Regions from separate parts of the Vibrio navarrensis genome, predicted to be linked through region 1. Evidence: predicted binding sites of a transcription regulator. Region 1 holds the regulator's gene; the other holds the start of a gene.
What was found. Region 1 encodes CRP, which controls carbon source genes, mostly activating them, when cyclic AMP is high. Its sites were predicted from a motif close to TGTGANNNNNNTCACA; they were not measured.
Positions count from the first base shown of each region.

Region 2: I3X05_RS04180 (CidA/LrgA family protein) is a predicted target of CRP. The motif match lies at 4,458-4,473, and genes of this name have one in related genera.

Region 1 is NZ_CP065217.1:3,209,982-3,216,522, reverse strand. It holds gene astD (succinylglutamate-semialdehyde dehydrogenase) at 1-197, shown strand, start outside; gene I3X05_RS15240 (DUF1338 domain-containing protein) at 381-1,172, shown strand; gene ltrA (group II intron reverse transcriptase/maturase) at 1,785-3,077, shown strand; gene crp (cAMP-activated global transcriptional regulator CRP) at 3,137-3,769, opposite strand; gene I3X05_RS15225 (phosphoribulokinase) at 4,012-4,881, opposite strand; gene I3X05_RS15220 (YheU family protein) at 5,012-5,224, opposite strand; gene I3X05_RS15215 (hydrolase) at 5,268-6,245, opposite strand; gene I3X05_RS15210 (TIGR02444 family protein) at 6,417-6,541, opposite strand, start outside.
Region 2 is NZ_CP065217.1:912,079-918,619, forward strand. It holds gene nagE (N-acetylglucosamine-specific PTS transporter subunit IIBC) at 1-333, shown strand, start outside; gene glnS (glutamine--tRNA ligase) at 558-2,228, shown strand; gene fcrX (ferric iron uptake transcriptional regulator FcrX) at 2,336-2,785, opposite strand; gene I3X05_RS04170 (DUF4442 domain-containing protein) at 2,980-3,483, shown strand; gene I3X05_RS04175 (LysR family transcriptional regulator) at 3,480-4,370, opposite strand; gene I3X05_RS04180 (CidA/LrgA family protein) at 4,474-4,908, shown strand; gene I3X05_RS04185 (LrgB family protein) at 4,922-5,611, shown strand; gene fldA (flavodoxin FldA) at 5,655-6,188, opposite strand; gene I3X05_RS04195 (DUF2788 domain-containing protein) at 6,237-6,458, opposite strand.

The DNA of each region.
Region 1 (6,541 bases):
TCCGTGCTGGCATTGTCAATCGCAACCGCCAACTGACGGGCGCCAGTGGCGATGCGCCATTTGGCGGACCGGGCGCGTCGGGCAACTTACGCCCGAGTGCTTACTATGCCGCCGATTATTGCGCGTACCCAATGGCATCAATGGAAGGGGCGCAAACGGAACTACCCGCCACGCTTAGCCCGGGTGTGGAACTTTAATAACGATAACGACCTTTAGGTCTCTGACCTGCGCTACTTCGAGCCATCATTGGTAGTGCAGGCTTGTTTGCTTTCAAACCATGAACGTCACAGGTTGAGGATTGCGGCGGTGATTTCTGCACGCACCGCCGCAGTCCACTCCCGATACTCTGATAATGTGAACCGATACAACAAGGAGGCGTTATGACGCCAGCTGTGTTATTTGAATCGCTATGGAACGACTATATCCAACGCCTGTGTCCTTCCGCGGCGAAAGTGCATCAACTATTGCAAGAAGATGTAGCCCTGATCAACGACCATATCGCGCTACGAACGTTTAACGTCGAGCCGCTTGGCATTGAAACTCTGGCGAAACCGTTTATCGAATTAGGCTACAAAGCGTGTGGCGACTATCTGTTTGAAAGCAAAAAATTAGTAGCCAAACATTTTGAGCACCCTGATCCGACTCAGCCTAAAGTCTTCATCAGTGCGCTGAAAATCGATGAATGCTCAGAGGCGCTGCAAGCGATTGTGAAAAAACTGGTTGCTCAAGTGGATACAAGCCAATTGCAAGGCCACGAGTTCCTTTACGCTGGTCGCTTGTGGGACTTGAGTTTTGCGGACTATCAAACGCTGGCAAAAGAGAGTGAATATGCCTCTTGGTTGGCGGCGCATGGTTACGGCGCGAATCACTTTACGGTCAGCGTCAATCAGCTCAAAGCATTTGACTCGGTGAAAGGCGTGAACGATCACTTACGTCAAGCGGGCTTTACCATCAATGAAATTGGCGGTGAAGTGAAGGGCACGCCGGAAGTGCTGCTGGAGCAATCTTCCACGATGGCAGATAAAGTGGCGGTGCAGTTTATTGAAGGCAGTGAAATCATTCCCGGTGGTTTTTACGAGTTTGCCAAACGCTACCCGATGGAAAACGGCGATCTGTACCCAGGTTTTGTGGCCGCGTCGGCAGACAAGATCTTTGAAAGCACCAACGGCTAAGACGCATCACGAACCAACAAAAAAGCCACCGCAGGGTGGCTTTTTGCAATTGTGCGCCGAGCATGGCGTTGATCTAGGAGGTGAAAGTCCTCTACGGGCTCAGTCGAGCGAGAACCGTTAGCCTATGCAAGGGTGTTCACCGTGAGGTGAAACCTGAAGGAAGCAAACGGCAAAACTTGGTTGTGACGAACAGAAACCTGATAGTAGGCCTGTACAACTTGGGTAACCTAGCAATAGATAGAATAGCCCAATGCCTCGACGGGAAGTGTGTATAGGTAAATCAGGCATGACCAAGGGAAAGAGCAACGTCTTACCTCGGGAGAGCTCATTGCCTGTCTCAGATGAGACCAACACAGCAGTGATGTTGTGTGATGGGCAATGAGAAGTCAGCAGAAGGCATAGTACTTTGAGGAAGTACAACTCAAAGGAAGGCCAGAACTGAATATATCAAGAAGCAGTCACTATTTACTCAATGATGTGGAGTCATAGCAAGATGGAAAACATCTCTACGTCCCAATAGGCAATACCGCAAGTAAAGCTCATGGTCACGAAGAATGACAAGCATGATCGGCGTAGAAAGGAGGACGAGTCTTGGTGACCCCCACTCCGCTGATGGAACAAATCAGCTCCTCAGCGAATTTGAACCATGCCCTTCGACGCGTGAAGAAGAACAAGGGGTGCGCAGGTGTCGACAGACTCGACATCACAGCGACCATCTCTAAACTTCGACAAGCTTCAAATGGGCAAGCGCTCCGCCAGAGTCTTCTGGACGGAAGCTACCAACCTCAACCAGTTCTGGGTGTAGAAATCCCCAAGCCGAATGGTGGCGTCAGGCAATTAGGTATCCCTACGGTACTGGATAGGATAGTCCAACAGGCGATCACATCAGTACTGTCAGAGCTCTATGAGCCGACGTTCTCCAACAGCAGCTACGGGTTCAGGCCGAACCGCAGTGCGCATCATGCGCTTGCGGCAGCAAGCCGCTATATCAGAGAAGGGCGGGGTTATGTAGTGGATATCGATCTAGCCAAATACTTCGACACGGTGAACCATGATAGGCTGATGCACAGATTATCTAAGGACATTAGTGATAAACGAGTATTAAAGCTCATCAGGTCCTATCTACAGGCAGGCTTAATGCGAGATGGGTTAGTAGAGCGAAGACAACGAGGAACACCACAGGGTGGGCCATTATCTCCGTTACTTTCCAATATTGTATTAGATGAACTGGACAAAGAGTTAGAGCGAAGAGGGCATAAGTTCTGTCGATATGCAGATGACTGCCAAATCTACGTTCTTAGTGAGGAAGCCGCCCATCGAGTCAAAGAGTCGATAACGGAGTTCTTGGAGCAGAAGCTAAAGCTCACGGTAAATCGTGAGAAAAGTGCAGCAACAAGAGTGACGGAGCGAGCTTACCTAAGCCATAGCTTCAAGATAGACGGAACCCTCCAGATATCAAAATCGGCACAAGCTCAAATGAAGAAGCGAGTGCGGAAAATAACGAAGCGAAATCGAGGTCGAGAGTTGTCGGTAATCCTCACCGAGTTAACCCAATACCTACGAGGTTGGCAGCACTACTTCAAGCTCGCCATAGGTCAAAGTGCGATGCAGCGCTTAGACGAATGGATACGGCGTCGGTTGAGATGCTACCGCCTGAAACAGCGCAAACGCAGATACAGCATAGCGACATGGTTACAACGACAAGGTGTAACAGAGCGAAATGCGTGGAAGCTGGCGATGTCAGATAAAGGGTGGTGGCGCTTAGCACTCTCGCCCCAGTTGAATCACGCAATGCCAATCAAATGGTTCGAGGAGAGGGGGCTTTACTCATTGAGAGATGGGTATGAGTCACTAAAAGTGTATTCGGAACCGCCGTATGCGACCCACGCTTGTACGGTGGTGTGAGAGGACGGAGGCCGTGAGGCCTCCTCCTACTCGATTGAACGTCGATTTCTGGCGTGAAATTAACGAGTCCCGTAAACAACAATGGTTTTGCCGTGCGCAGAGATAAGGTTCTGCTCTTCCAGCATTTTCAGAATGCGGCCAACGGTTTCACGCGAACAACCAACAATCTGACCAATCTCTTGACGAGTGATCTTGATCTGCATGCCGTCTGGGTGCGTCATTGCGTCGGGTTGTTTGGCTAGGTTCAGTAGTGTCTGAGCGATGCGGCCAGTCACGTCCAAGAATGCCAAATCGCCCACTTTCTGGCTGGTCACTTGTAGACGGCTTGCCATCTGTGCTGACAAGCGCATGAGAATGTCTGGGTTGACTTGGATTAACTGACGGAATTTCTTGAATGAAATTTCAGCCACTTCACAAGGAGATTTTGCACGAACCCAGGCAGTACGCTCTTGGCCTTCTTCAAACAAGCCTAGTTCACCGATAAAGTCACCTTGGTTCAGGTAAGAAAGAATCATTTCTTTACCTTCTTCGTCTTTGATAAGCACGGCAACAGAACCTTTCACTATGTAGTACAAAGTTTCTGCTTTTTCGCCCGCGTGGATCAGCGTGCTTTTTGAAGGGTACTTATGAATATGACAGTGTGAAAGAAACCACTCTAGTGTTGGGTCGGTTTGAGGTTTACCTAGAACCATAATATCTCACTTCCTCTGCAGGGTACGCTTGCCGCTATCCATATTTTAGCCAAGCCTTGTTATAGACTTGCTAGAATAAGAGCTCTTGATTGATGCTGCAAGCTATCTTGTGTTTCGGTTTGAAATAGTATCCTTTTTCGAAAACGATTTCTTGATTTTAATCGTGTCGAGAATGGGATTTTCTACGCAAAATTGTGCACATGATCACGGTATGAAAAGTAAGCGTGAACCGGCCTCAAATTTTAGCCAATTTTGCCTGTTTCAATCAGTTGTTGCAGGATTGGCTGTACAATCAGTTCCATAGCGAAACTCATTTTGCCTCCCGGCACCACTAAGGTGTTGTGTCGCGACATAAAGGAGCCGTCGATCATCGCCAATAGGTAAGGGAAGTCGACGTTCTTGATACCGCGCAGGCGAATCACCACAAAACTCTCATCCAAACTCGGGATGCCTTTGGCATTGAGTGGGTTGGACGTATCCACCGTCGGGACGCGCTGAAAGTTAATGTGAGTGCGTGAAAATTGCGGGGTGATGTAGTTGAGATAGTCGTCCATTGAACGCACAATCGAATCCATCACCGCTTCGCGCGAATGACCGCGATCACGCGTATCGCGCACGTATTTTTGAATCCATTCCAAGTTGACTATTGGCACCATGCCGATCAAAAAATCTACGTGCTGGGCAACGTTGACTTCACCATCGACCACCCCGCCGTGCAGCCCTTCATAGAAAAGTACGTCGGTGTTATCGGGCAGCTTTTGCCATGGGGTAAAGGTGCCGGGCATTTGGTTGTAAGGCACGGCTTCGTCAAAGGTGTGCAGATAACGGCGCACTTCACCCGTGCCCGATTTGCCGTACTGGCGGAAAAACTCCGACAGCGCCGGAAAATCGTTGGCTTGCGGCCCAAAGTAGCTGATATGTCGCCCTTGCTCGCGCGCTTTGCGGATCTCAACGTCCATTTCGGGGCGAGTGAAACGGTGAAAACTGTCCCCTTCAATCCAAGCGGGCTTGATGGACATCATATTGAACATTTTGCGAAATGCTTCTGACGTTGTCGTCGTGCCGGCACCGGACGAACCTGTGACGGCGATGATTGGATGCTTTGCTGACATGACAAACCCTGTCGTTGTAGTACTTACCTGTCGGGCCGGAATGTGGCTTCCGGCATGTGCAATCGTTTGGCCACTATAACACGTTCCACGTGCTTGTCATGGGATAAGGTGCGGTAAAAATCTCGGCCAACTAAAATTTTTGCTTGAGCTGAATATCAACGGTTTCATGCAGTTCCGAGAAAACGATCACCGCTTCACCTCGCTTGAGCTGGGTTTTTACTTGCTCGATTTTTTGCTCTAACGAGACTTCGCTTTCGCCATAGTCGGTGCCTTCACGCAGAACAAATTCGCGGATCAAATTGCTCAGCGCATCGGCACTGATCTCTTGCCAAGGAATGATCATAAATACCTCTTTACTTTATGCTCAATAAGGAAATGCCGCGCTATTATGCCGAAACCGCCAAGCTTTCATAGTAGATCGGCAGCGATTCTTCTAACCAAAAGCGGGGATGCAGCGCGCTGCCGGTTAAAAAGCCGACATGGCCGCCATGATCAAACAGGCGATAGTCAATGTTGTCGGGTAGGACAAATTTGGGGATCACCGCATCGGTCATAAACGGATCGTCTTTGGCGTGAATAATCTGTGTAGGAATGCGGATTTCACGTAACTTGTGCAAGCCCGAGCACTGCTGGTAGTAATCGAGCGCATTCTTAAACCCGTGCAGTGGCGCGGTAATCAGATCGTCAAATTGGTACAAGCGGGTGAGTTTTTTGATCGAACGGGGCGAGATGGCCAACGCATTTGACAGCAGATGATGCTTTTGTAAGGCGTTCTTTTTCAGTGACGAGAGCAAATAACGGCGATAGATGCGAGAAAAGCCTTGCTCGATACGCTCTGAGCAAGCCGAAAGATCCAGTGGCGCGGAAACGATGGTGGCGGCGTCCACCAGAGGAGCGTCTTGATAAGTGGCGAGGTAATTGGCCAGCATGTTGCCACCAAGTGAGATGCCAAGTGCCACTTTGTGATTCTGCGGAAAATGACGCTGAAGGTGTTGCAAAAAATAGCGCGCGTCTTCGGTTTCCCCTGAGTGATACGCGCGCGCGAGGCGGTTAGGTTTACCGCTGCAACCGCGAAAATGCATCATCACGGACAGCCAGCCAGCGTTGGCAAAGGCGTACATCAGGCCATTGGCGTAGGGGCTAAAAAAGCTGCCTTCCAGACCGTGAAACAGCACAAAGAGTGGCTTTTTACTCGCACTTTCACTGCTCGGGTCTTCACTCCACGCGAGATCAAGAAAGTCGCCATCTGGGGTGTCCAGAGTTTGCCAAATGGGCTCAAACAGCGCTTTTTTGCGGATAAAGCGGGGCAGTAAGGTTTGCAGGTGAGGGTTTTTGATCCCTCTTGCGGCAGTAAATTGAGTCATACTTTTCACTCATGGTTCTGTTGCTGGCTCGCAATACGCGTTGTGATGTCCGCTGCGTGTGTCGCTCTCTTTTTCTCAACGTTGAGCCAACTTTATTAAGGCCCGATTGTTTAGGCGGGTCAATGTTCTGGCAGAGGCGAGCTCGATAACTCGGGCTCGGGATCACAGAAACTAACTGGATTTCGCCAAGGGGGCTGAGGGCGGTTTAAATGCCGCATAGAGGTGAGCCGCGCCTAAATGACGGCAGTAGATCTGGGTGAGTGGCTCAGTGTGATTGGCTCGCAGAGCCAGTGTGT
Region 2 (6,541 bases), 1.2 Mb from region 1:
AAAACACCGGGTCGTGAAGATGATGAAGGTTCATCTGCTTCAAAAGTGACTGGTGCGAAAGAGTCTCACGTGTTGGCAAAACAGTACCTGAAAGCACTAGGTGGTCATGAGAACCTCACAAACATCGATGCATGTATCACTCGTCTACGCTTATCAGTAAAAGACATGAGTATTATTGATGAGAAGACACTAAAAGCATTGGGTGCAATGGGTGTGGTCAAACTGGGTACCAATAACCTGCAAGTTATCCTTGGCCCTCTGGCAGAAATTGTTGCTGGTGAGATGAAAAACATCGGCGTGAACGAAGATCTTTCAGAAGTCGTTCTACCTTAGTTCTACCGCTAACGTGTCATTTTAAGCCTCCTTCGGGAGGCTTTTTCTATTGTTCGCAGCTTTCTCCGCCAGTTGATGGCAAATAATCGCAATTAAGCGCGAGAACTTATTGTCTATTCGTGCAGAATTGTGGATCATTGACAGCAGTTTGCTCTGAATATATCTCCTTAATTCAGAGCTAAGTTTTCTCTGAACAATACTAAAACAAACTTGAGGTGCTTTAGATGAGTGAAGCTGATGCTCGTCCATCAAACTTTATTCGTCAGATCATTGATAAAGATCTGGCGGATGGCAAACATACGAGTGTGCATACACGATTCCCGCCGGAGCCAAACGGCTACTTGCACATCGGCCATGCAAAATCTATCTGTTTGAATTTTGGTATTGCTCAGGACTATCAGGGTAAGTGTAATCTTCGTTTTGATGATACGAACCCTGAGAAAGAAGACATCGAATACGTTGAGTCAATCAAGAATGATGTTAGCTGGTTGGGCTTCGAATGGGATGGTGAGATCTGCTATTCATCAAACTACTTCGACAAGCTTTACCAATATGCAGTGGAACTGATTAACAAAGGCTTAGCGTATGTTGATGAGCTAAGTCCTGAGCAGATCCGCGAATACCGTGGAACGCTGACTGAGCCTGGTAAACCAAGTCCTTACCGCGATCGTTCGGTGGAAGAAAACCTCGCGCTGTTTGAAAAAATGCGTGCTGGTGGTTTTGAAGAAGGTAAGGCATGTTTGCGTGCCAAGATCGATATGGGCTCTTCCTTTATGGTGATGCGCGATCCGGTTTTGTATCGAGTACGTTTTGCTTCTCACCATCAAACGGGTGACAAGTGGTGTATCTATCCGATGTACGACTTTACCCACTGTATTTCGGATGCGTTGGAAGGGATCACCCACTCTATTTGTACGCTTGAGTTTATGGACAACCGTCGCTTGTACGACTGGGTACTGGAGAACATCACGATTGACTGTCGCCCACATCAGTATGAGTTCAGTCGTCTGAATCTCGAATACACAGTGATGTCTAAGCGTAAACTCAATCAGTTGGTGACTGAGAAGTTGGTTAATGGTTGGGATGACCCACGTATGCCGACTATCTCTGGTTTACGTCGTCGCGGCTTTACCCCAGCGTCAATTCGCGAGTTTTGCAAACGCATCGGTGTCACAAAGCAAGAGAACATGATCGAGTTCAGTTCACTGGAATCTTGTATCCGTGATGATTTGAACGAAAATGCGCCACGTGCGATGGCGGTATTGGATCCGGTGAAACTGGTGATCGAAAACTTCCCTGAAGGCGAAGTGGAAAATCTGCTGATTGCGAACCATCCAAACAAAGCCGAAATGGGCGAGCGTGAAGTACCATTCACACGTGAACTTTGGATTGAACGTGAAGACTTTCGTGAAGAAGCGAACAAAAAGTACAAGCGTTTGGTACTAGGTAAAGAAGTTCGTTTGCGTGGTGCCTACGTGATTCAAGCTGAGCGTGTTGAGAAAGACGCAGAGGGTAACATCACTACTATTTTCTGTACTTACGATGCAGATACGTTGGGTAAAAACCCTGCAGATGGTCGTAAAGTGAAAGGTGTGATTCACTGGGTGTCGGCAGACAAAGGCCTTCCTGCCGAGATTCGTCTATACGATCGCCTCTTCACTGTACCAAATCCTGCCGCGGCAGATGATTTTGCTGCAACCATCAATCCAGAGTCACTGACGGTCTTGAATGGTTTTGTCGAACCAAGCTTAGTCGAAGCGCAAGCTGAGAAGGGCTACCAGTTCGAGCGCATGGGTTATTTCTGTGCAGATGGTAAAGATTCTTCTAAAGAACACTTAGTCTTTAACCGCACGGTTGGGTTACGTGATACTTGGGCAAAGATTGACGCTGAATAAGTTCGTTATCCGGCAAGCATAATAAAAGACCAGCACAATGCTGGTCTTTTAGCTTTAGTCTCAATTTGTCCTATAAAAAAGCCGACTTTTATCGGCCGGCTTTTTTATCAATTCTTGAGTTTATGCGCGTCAGGGTCCGTTTTACATGAGCCGTCTGCGCATTTACCGTACAAGTATAAACTGTGGTTAGTCAGTTTGACGTTGTACGCGGCGGCAATTTCTTTCTGACGTTCTTCGATGAGATCATCAGAAAACTCAATCACTTCCCCACAATCGAGACAAACAAGATGGTCGTGATGATGTTGGGTGGAAAGTTCGAAAACCGATTTACCACCTTCAAAGTGATGGCGAGTGACAATACCGGCATCATCGAATTGGTTCAACACACGATATACTGTCGCAAGACCTATTTCTTCGCCAAGATCAATCAGCTTTTTATAAAGGTCTTCAGCACTGATATGTTGGCAATCTGGTTGCTGTAGTACTTCTAAAATTTTTAGCCTTGGAAGGGTAACTTTAAGCCCTGCATCCTTAAGCGCTTGGTTGTTGTCTGACATATACTTTCCCGTCGATGATCTGCCGCAGAGTACAGAATTCAATATTCAAATCATTATAGGTGAAGCAGCCTTAACAATAAACCACGAACTTCAAAGGGTTACTAGAATCTTTTTGTAAATTGTGGCTGGCTCGCTTATATTGCTCATCAGACCAGTTACAAAGTGTTAACAATAGAACTAAAGCAAGGACAGCGATGAACAAGCAACTCGCCAGGATCTATAAGCCGGGGATCGTCAAGTTTGCCCTCAATATTTGGCCGCCATTTTGGGGCGCAGGTATCCGTATTTTGCGTATTAGCGACGATTTTCGCACCGTCGATATGAAACTTAAACTGCGCTGGTGGAATAAAAATGCCAACCGCACCCAATATGGTGGCAGTATTTTCTCTCTCACTGACCCTGTTTACTCACTGATGTTGATGGGTATCTTAGGCGAGGAGTACTATGTGTGGGACAAAGAAGCGAGCATCAATTTTATCAAGCCGGGGCAGAGTGATCTTTTTGCCCAGTTCGAAATAACCCAGGCGATGCTGGACGAGATTTATGCCATGACTCGTTTTGGTGATAAGTGCTTTCCCGAGTTTATCATTCATGTCAAAGATGTTAAGGGCACGGTTGTGTCCGAAGTTCATCGTAAACTGTATGTACGAAAAAAGCCGAAATATCGTGAGCGACTTGAAGAGCAACAACAAAGTTAGTGGCCATTCGTCAGTGCGTAGTCACGGCACAGTTGCAGCCAAGCTTCACTGGTTTTTGATAGGTAGCGGTTACGATGCCAAATAGCACCCAAGCGCCAGTCAATCCCGGGGTTGATTGGCAAAACCAATACCCCCTCGGTATGGTTTCGTTTACACAGCGGTGCTGGTAAAAAGCACACACCAGTGCCACTTTTCACCAATGCGACAAGAAAATCCCACTGGCTACTGCGTGCAGCAACCTGAGGTTCGAATCCTGCCTCATGACAGCGCGAAAAAATGTGCTCACTGAGAGTGAACTCTGATGTGTAAAGGTACAAGGGTTCATTATAGAGTTCGACCCATCGAACGCTCTGCCGTGTCTTCCAGTTGATATTCTCTGGTACAACGGCGTGAATGGGGTAGTTGTCCAATTCTATGCTTTGCAGCTCATTGTTAATCTGTGGCGATAACATAGTCATGGCCACATCGATTTCTCCATTGAGCAAAGCTTGCTCAATTTTACGCCCTCCATACTCAACGACAGTCAGCTCAATGTTTGGGTAGCGTTGTCGGTATTGGCGAAACAGCCCGGCATAGAGGTGGCCAACCATAGGGGGGATCCCTAAGCGCAAATGGCCACGTCGTAACTGATCCAGATCCATCAACTCGGCTTCCAGTTCATTCATCTGAGTGAGCACGATTTGGGCTCGCTGATAGACGATCTCACCAGCCTCAGTCAGCCAAAATCGCCGTCCTTCGCGATGCAATAGTGGTTGGCCAAGTTCGCTCTCTAAATTGCGAATCATCTTACTGATGGTTGGTTGGGTAACGAACATTCGCTCGGAAGCCTTAGTAAAGCTTTGCTGTCGCACCAGTTCCACAAAATAGCGCAAACCTCTAACGTCCATATCTCCTCGCACAAAACAAAGTATGCCAATTTGGCATGGAAATAATAATTTAAAGTCATTTTATGCAGGTTTTGAGCTTGAATACAATGTGATTAATCTCTCTATTTTCAAAGTGAATCACATGGTGAAACTCAAAAATGGCTTAAAAATTTGGCTGCAGGTAGCGATGCTGTCGCTGATCTGGTTTGCGGCGGATGCGCTTGTGCGTCTGTTTAACTTGCCACTGCCTGCCAATCTCACTGGCATGCTGCTTTTGCTTCTTTTACTGTTTAGTCGGATGGTCAAGATTGAGTGGCTGCGTCTTGGTGCCAGCTGGCTCTTGGCGGAAATGTTGCTGTTTTTTGTCCCTGCGGTTGTGGTGGTGGTCAACTATCAAGAGATGATGAAGCAAGAGGGAGTGAAAATTTCCTTGGTACTGGTCATCAGCACGTCTCTGGTGATTGCAGTCACCGCTTGGGTGGTGGATAAAACCCATCGCCTAGAGCGCCTTTTAGCCCTACGCAGGCGCCGTGCATCCTATGTTACAAGAGGGCACTAATATGGAATTGACTATTTCTACTCCCGCGTTGAGTGCAATCTGTTTTGTTTTGACACTCTTGCTCTATTACGCAAGCAAATACCTTTATCGCAGAAGGCCTAGCTTGCTGTTAATGCCCCTCTTGTTGGCCCCGCTTCTTTTGGTGGTGATGGTGACGGGGTTGCATATTCCTTATCAAACCTATATGGCTGATTCACAGTGGCTACTTTGGTTACTTGGGCCTGCGACGGTTGCTTTTGCCATCCCTGTGTACGACAACCGAGTCTTGATTAAGCAGCATTGGTTGTCGCTGACAGTGGGTGTGTTGGTGTCGGTGGTTGTCGCGGTTGGCAGTACGGTTGCGTTGGCGCGTTTATTGTCTCTCCCTGAGTTGCTGCAACGCAGTTTAGCAATGCGATCCATTACCACGCCGTTTGCCGTTGAAGCGACCAAAGTCATCGGTGGGCAAAGTGAGCTTGCTGCACTGTTTGTCGTCTTGACTGGCGTGATCGGGATGGCTATGGGAGAGATCATTCTAACAAGTTTGGCCATTCGTTCTCGGCTGAGCAAAGGGGCAAGTTTAGGAGCCTCAGCCCATGGTGCAGGTACCGCGAAAGCGTATCAGCTAGGAAGTTCGGAGGGGGTGGTATCCAGTGTGGTCATGATGTTGTCTGGCATGGTGACTGTACTGCTCGCCCCTTGGATCGGTCACTTACTTTGGTAAAACGCAAAGCAAAAAAATCCCCTGTCGAAACAGGGGACTGATATCAATCTTCTAGCTCTGCGAGGCACATCTCTTCATAGATCTGTTCAACCCAGTTTTTCACGCGAGACTCGGTCAGTTCTGGCTGACGATCTTCGTCGATGCAAAGGCCAATGAACTTGCTATTGTCGCCTTCAACCAGTGCTTTCGATGCTTCGAACTCATAGCTTTCAGTAGAAGTATGGCCCAAAATCGTGCCACCTTTTGACTCAACGATATCGCGTACGGTACCCATGGCGTCACAGAAGTACTCTGCGTAGTCTTCTTGATCGCCACAACCGAAAATCGCCACCAGCTTGGTTGAGAAGTCGATTTGCTCTAATTCCGGGAAAAAATCATCCCAGTCACATTGAGCTTCGCCGTAGTACCACGTAGGAATGCCAAGAAGCAGCAGATCGAAATTATCGATGTCTTCTTTGCTGCTCTTTGCAATGTCTTGTACGTGAACGAGTTTTTTACCTAGTTGCTTTTGAATCATCTTAGCAACGGCTTCAGTATTACCTGTGTCGCTACCGAAGAAGATACCTACACTTGCCATAGAGTTTATACCTTTGATTATGTCTGTTGTGGCACGAACCTGACGGATTTAACCCAAACCAGTGCCTTCCCAGCTAAGCTGAATGAGCCCTTTTGCGATAAAACCAGCACAGCCAAGGAAAAGTACCAACCATACAATACGACGACCAAAAACGGGAACATTACCTTGCTGCAACACATCTTTAATGGCCATACCAATAAGAAAGAAGATAGACGCAAAAAGAAGGTCGAGTCCAATCGATTCCAGCATGTTCATGTAGTCGTAAAGCATGATGTCCCTTAGTGCCAATTTAGCTTGCGCGCACTATATCACTGTTGGACAACAAAGTTAATGCACGCAGCACCTGCGAAGGC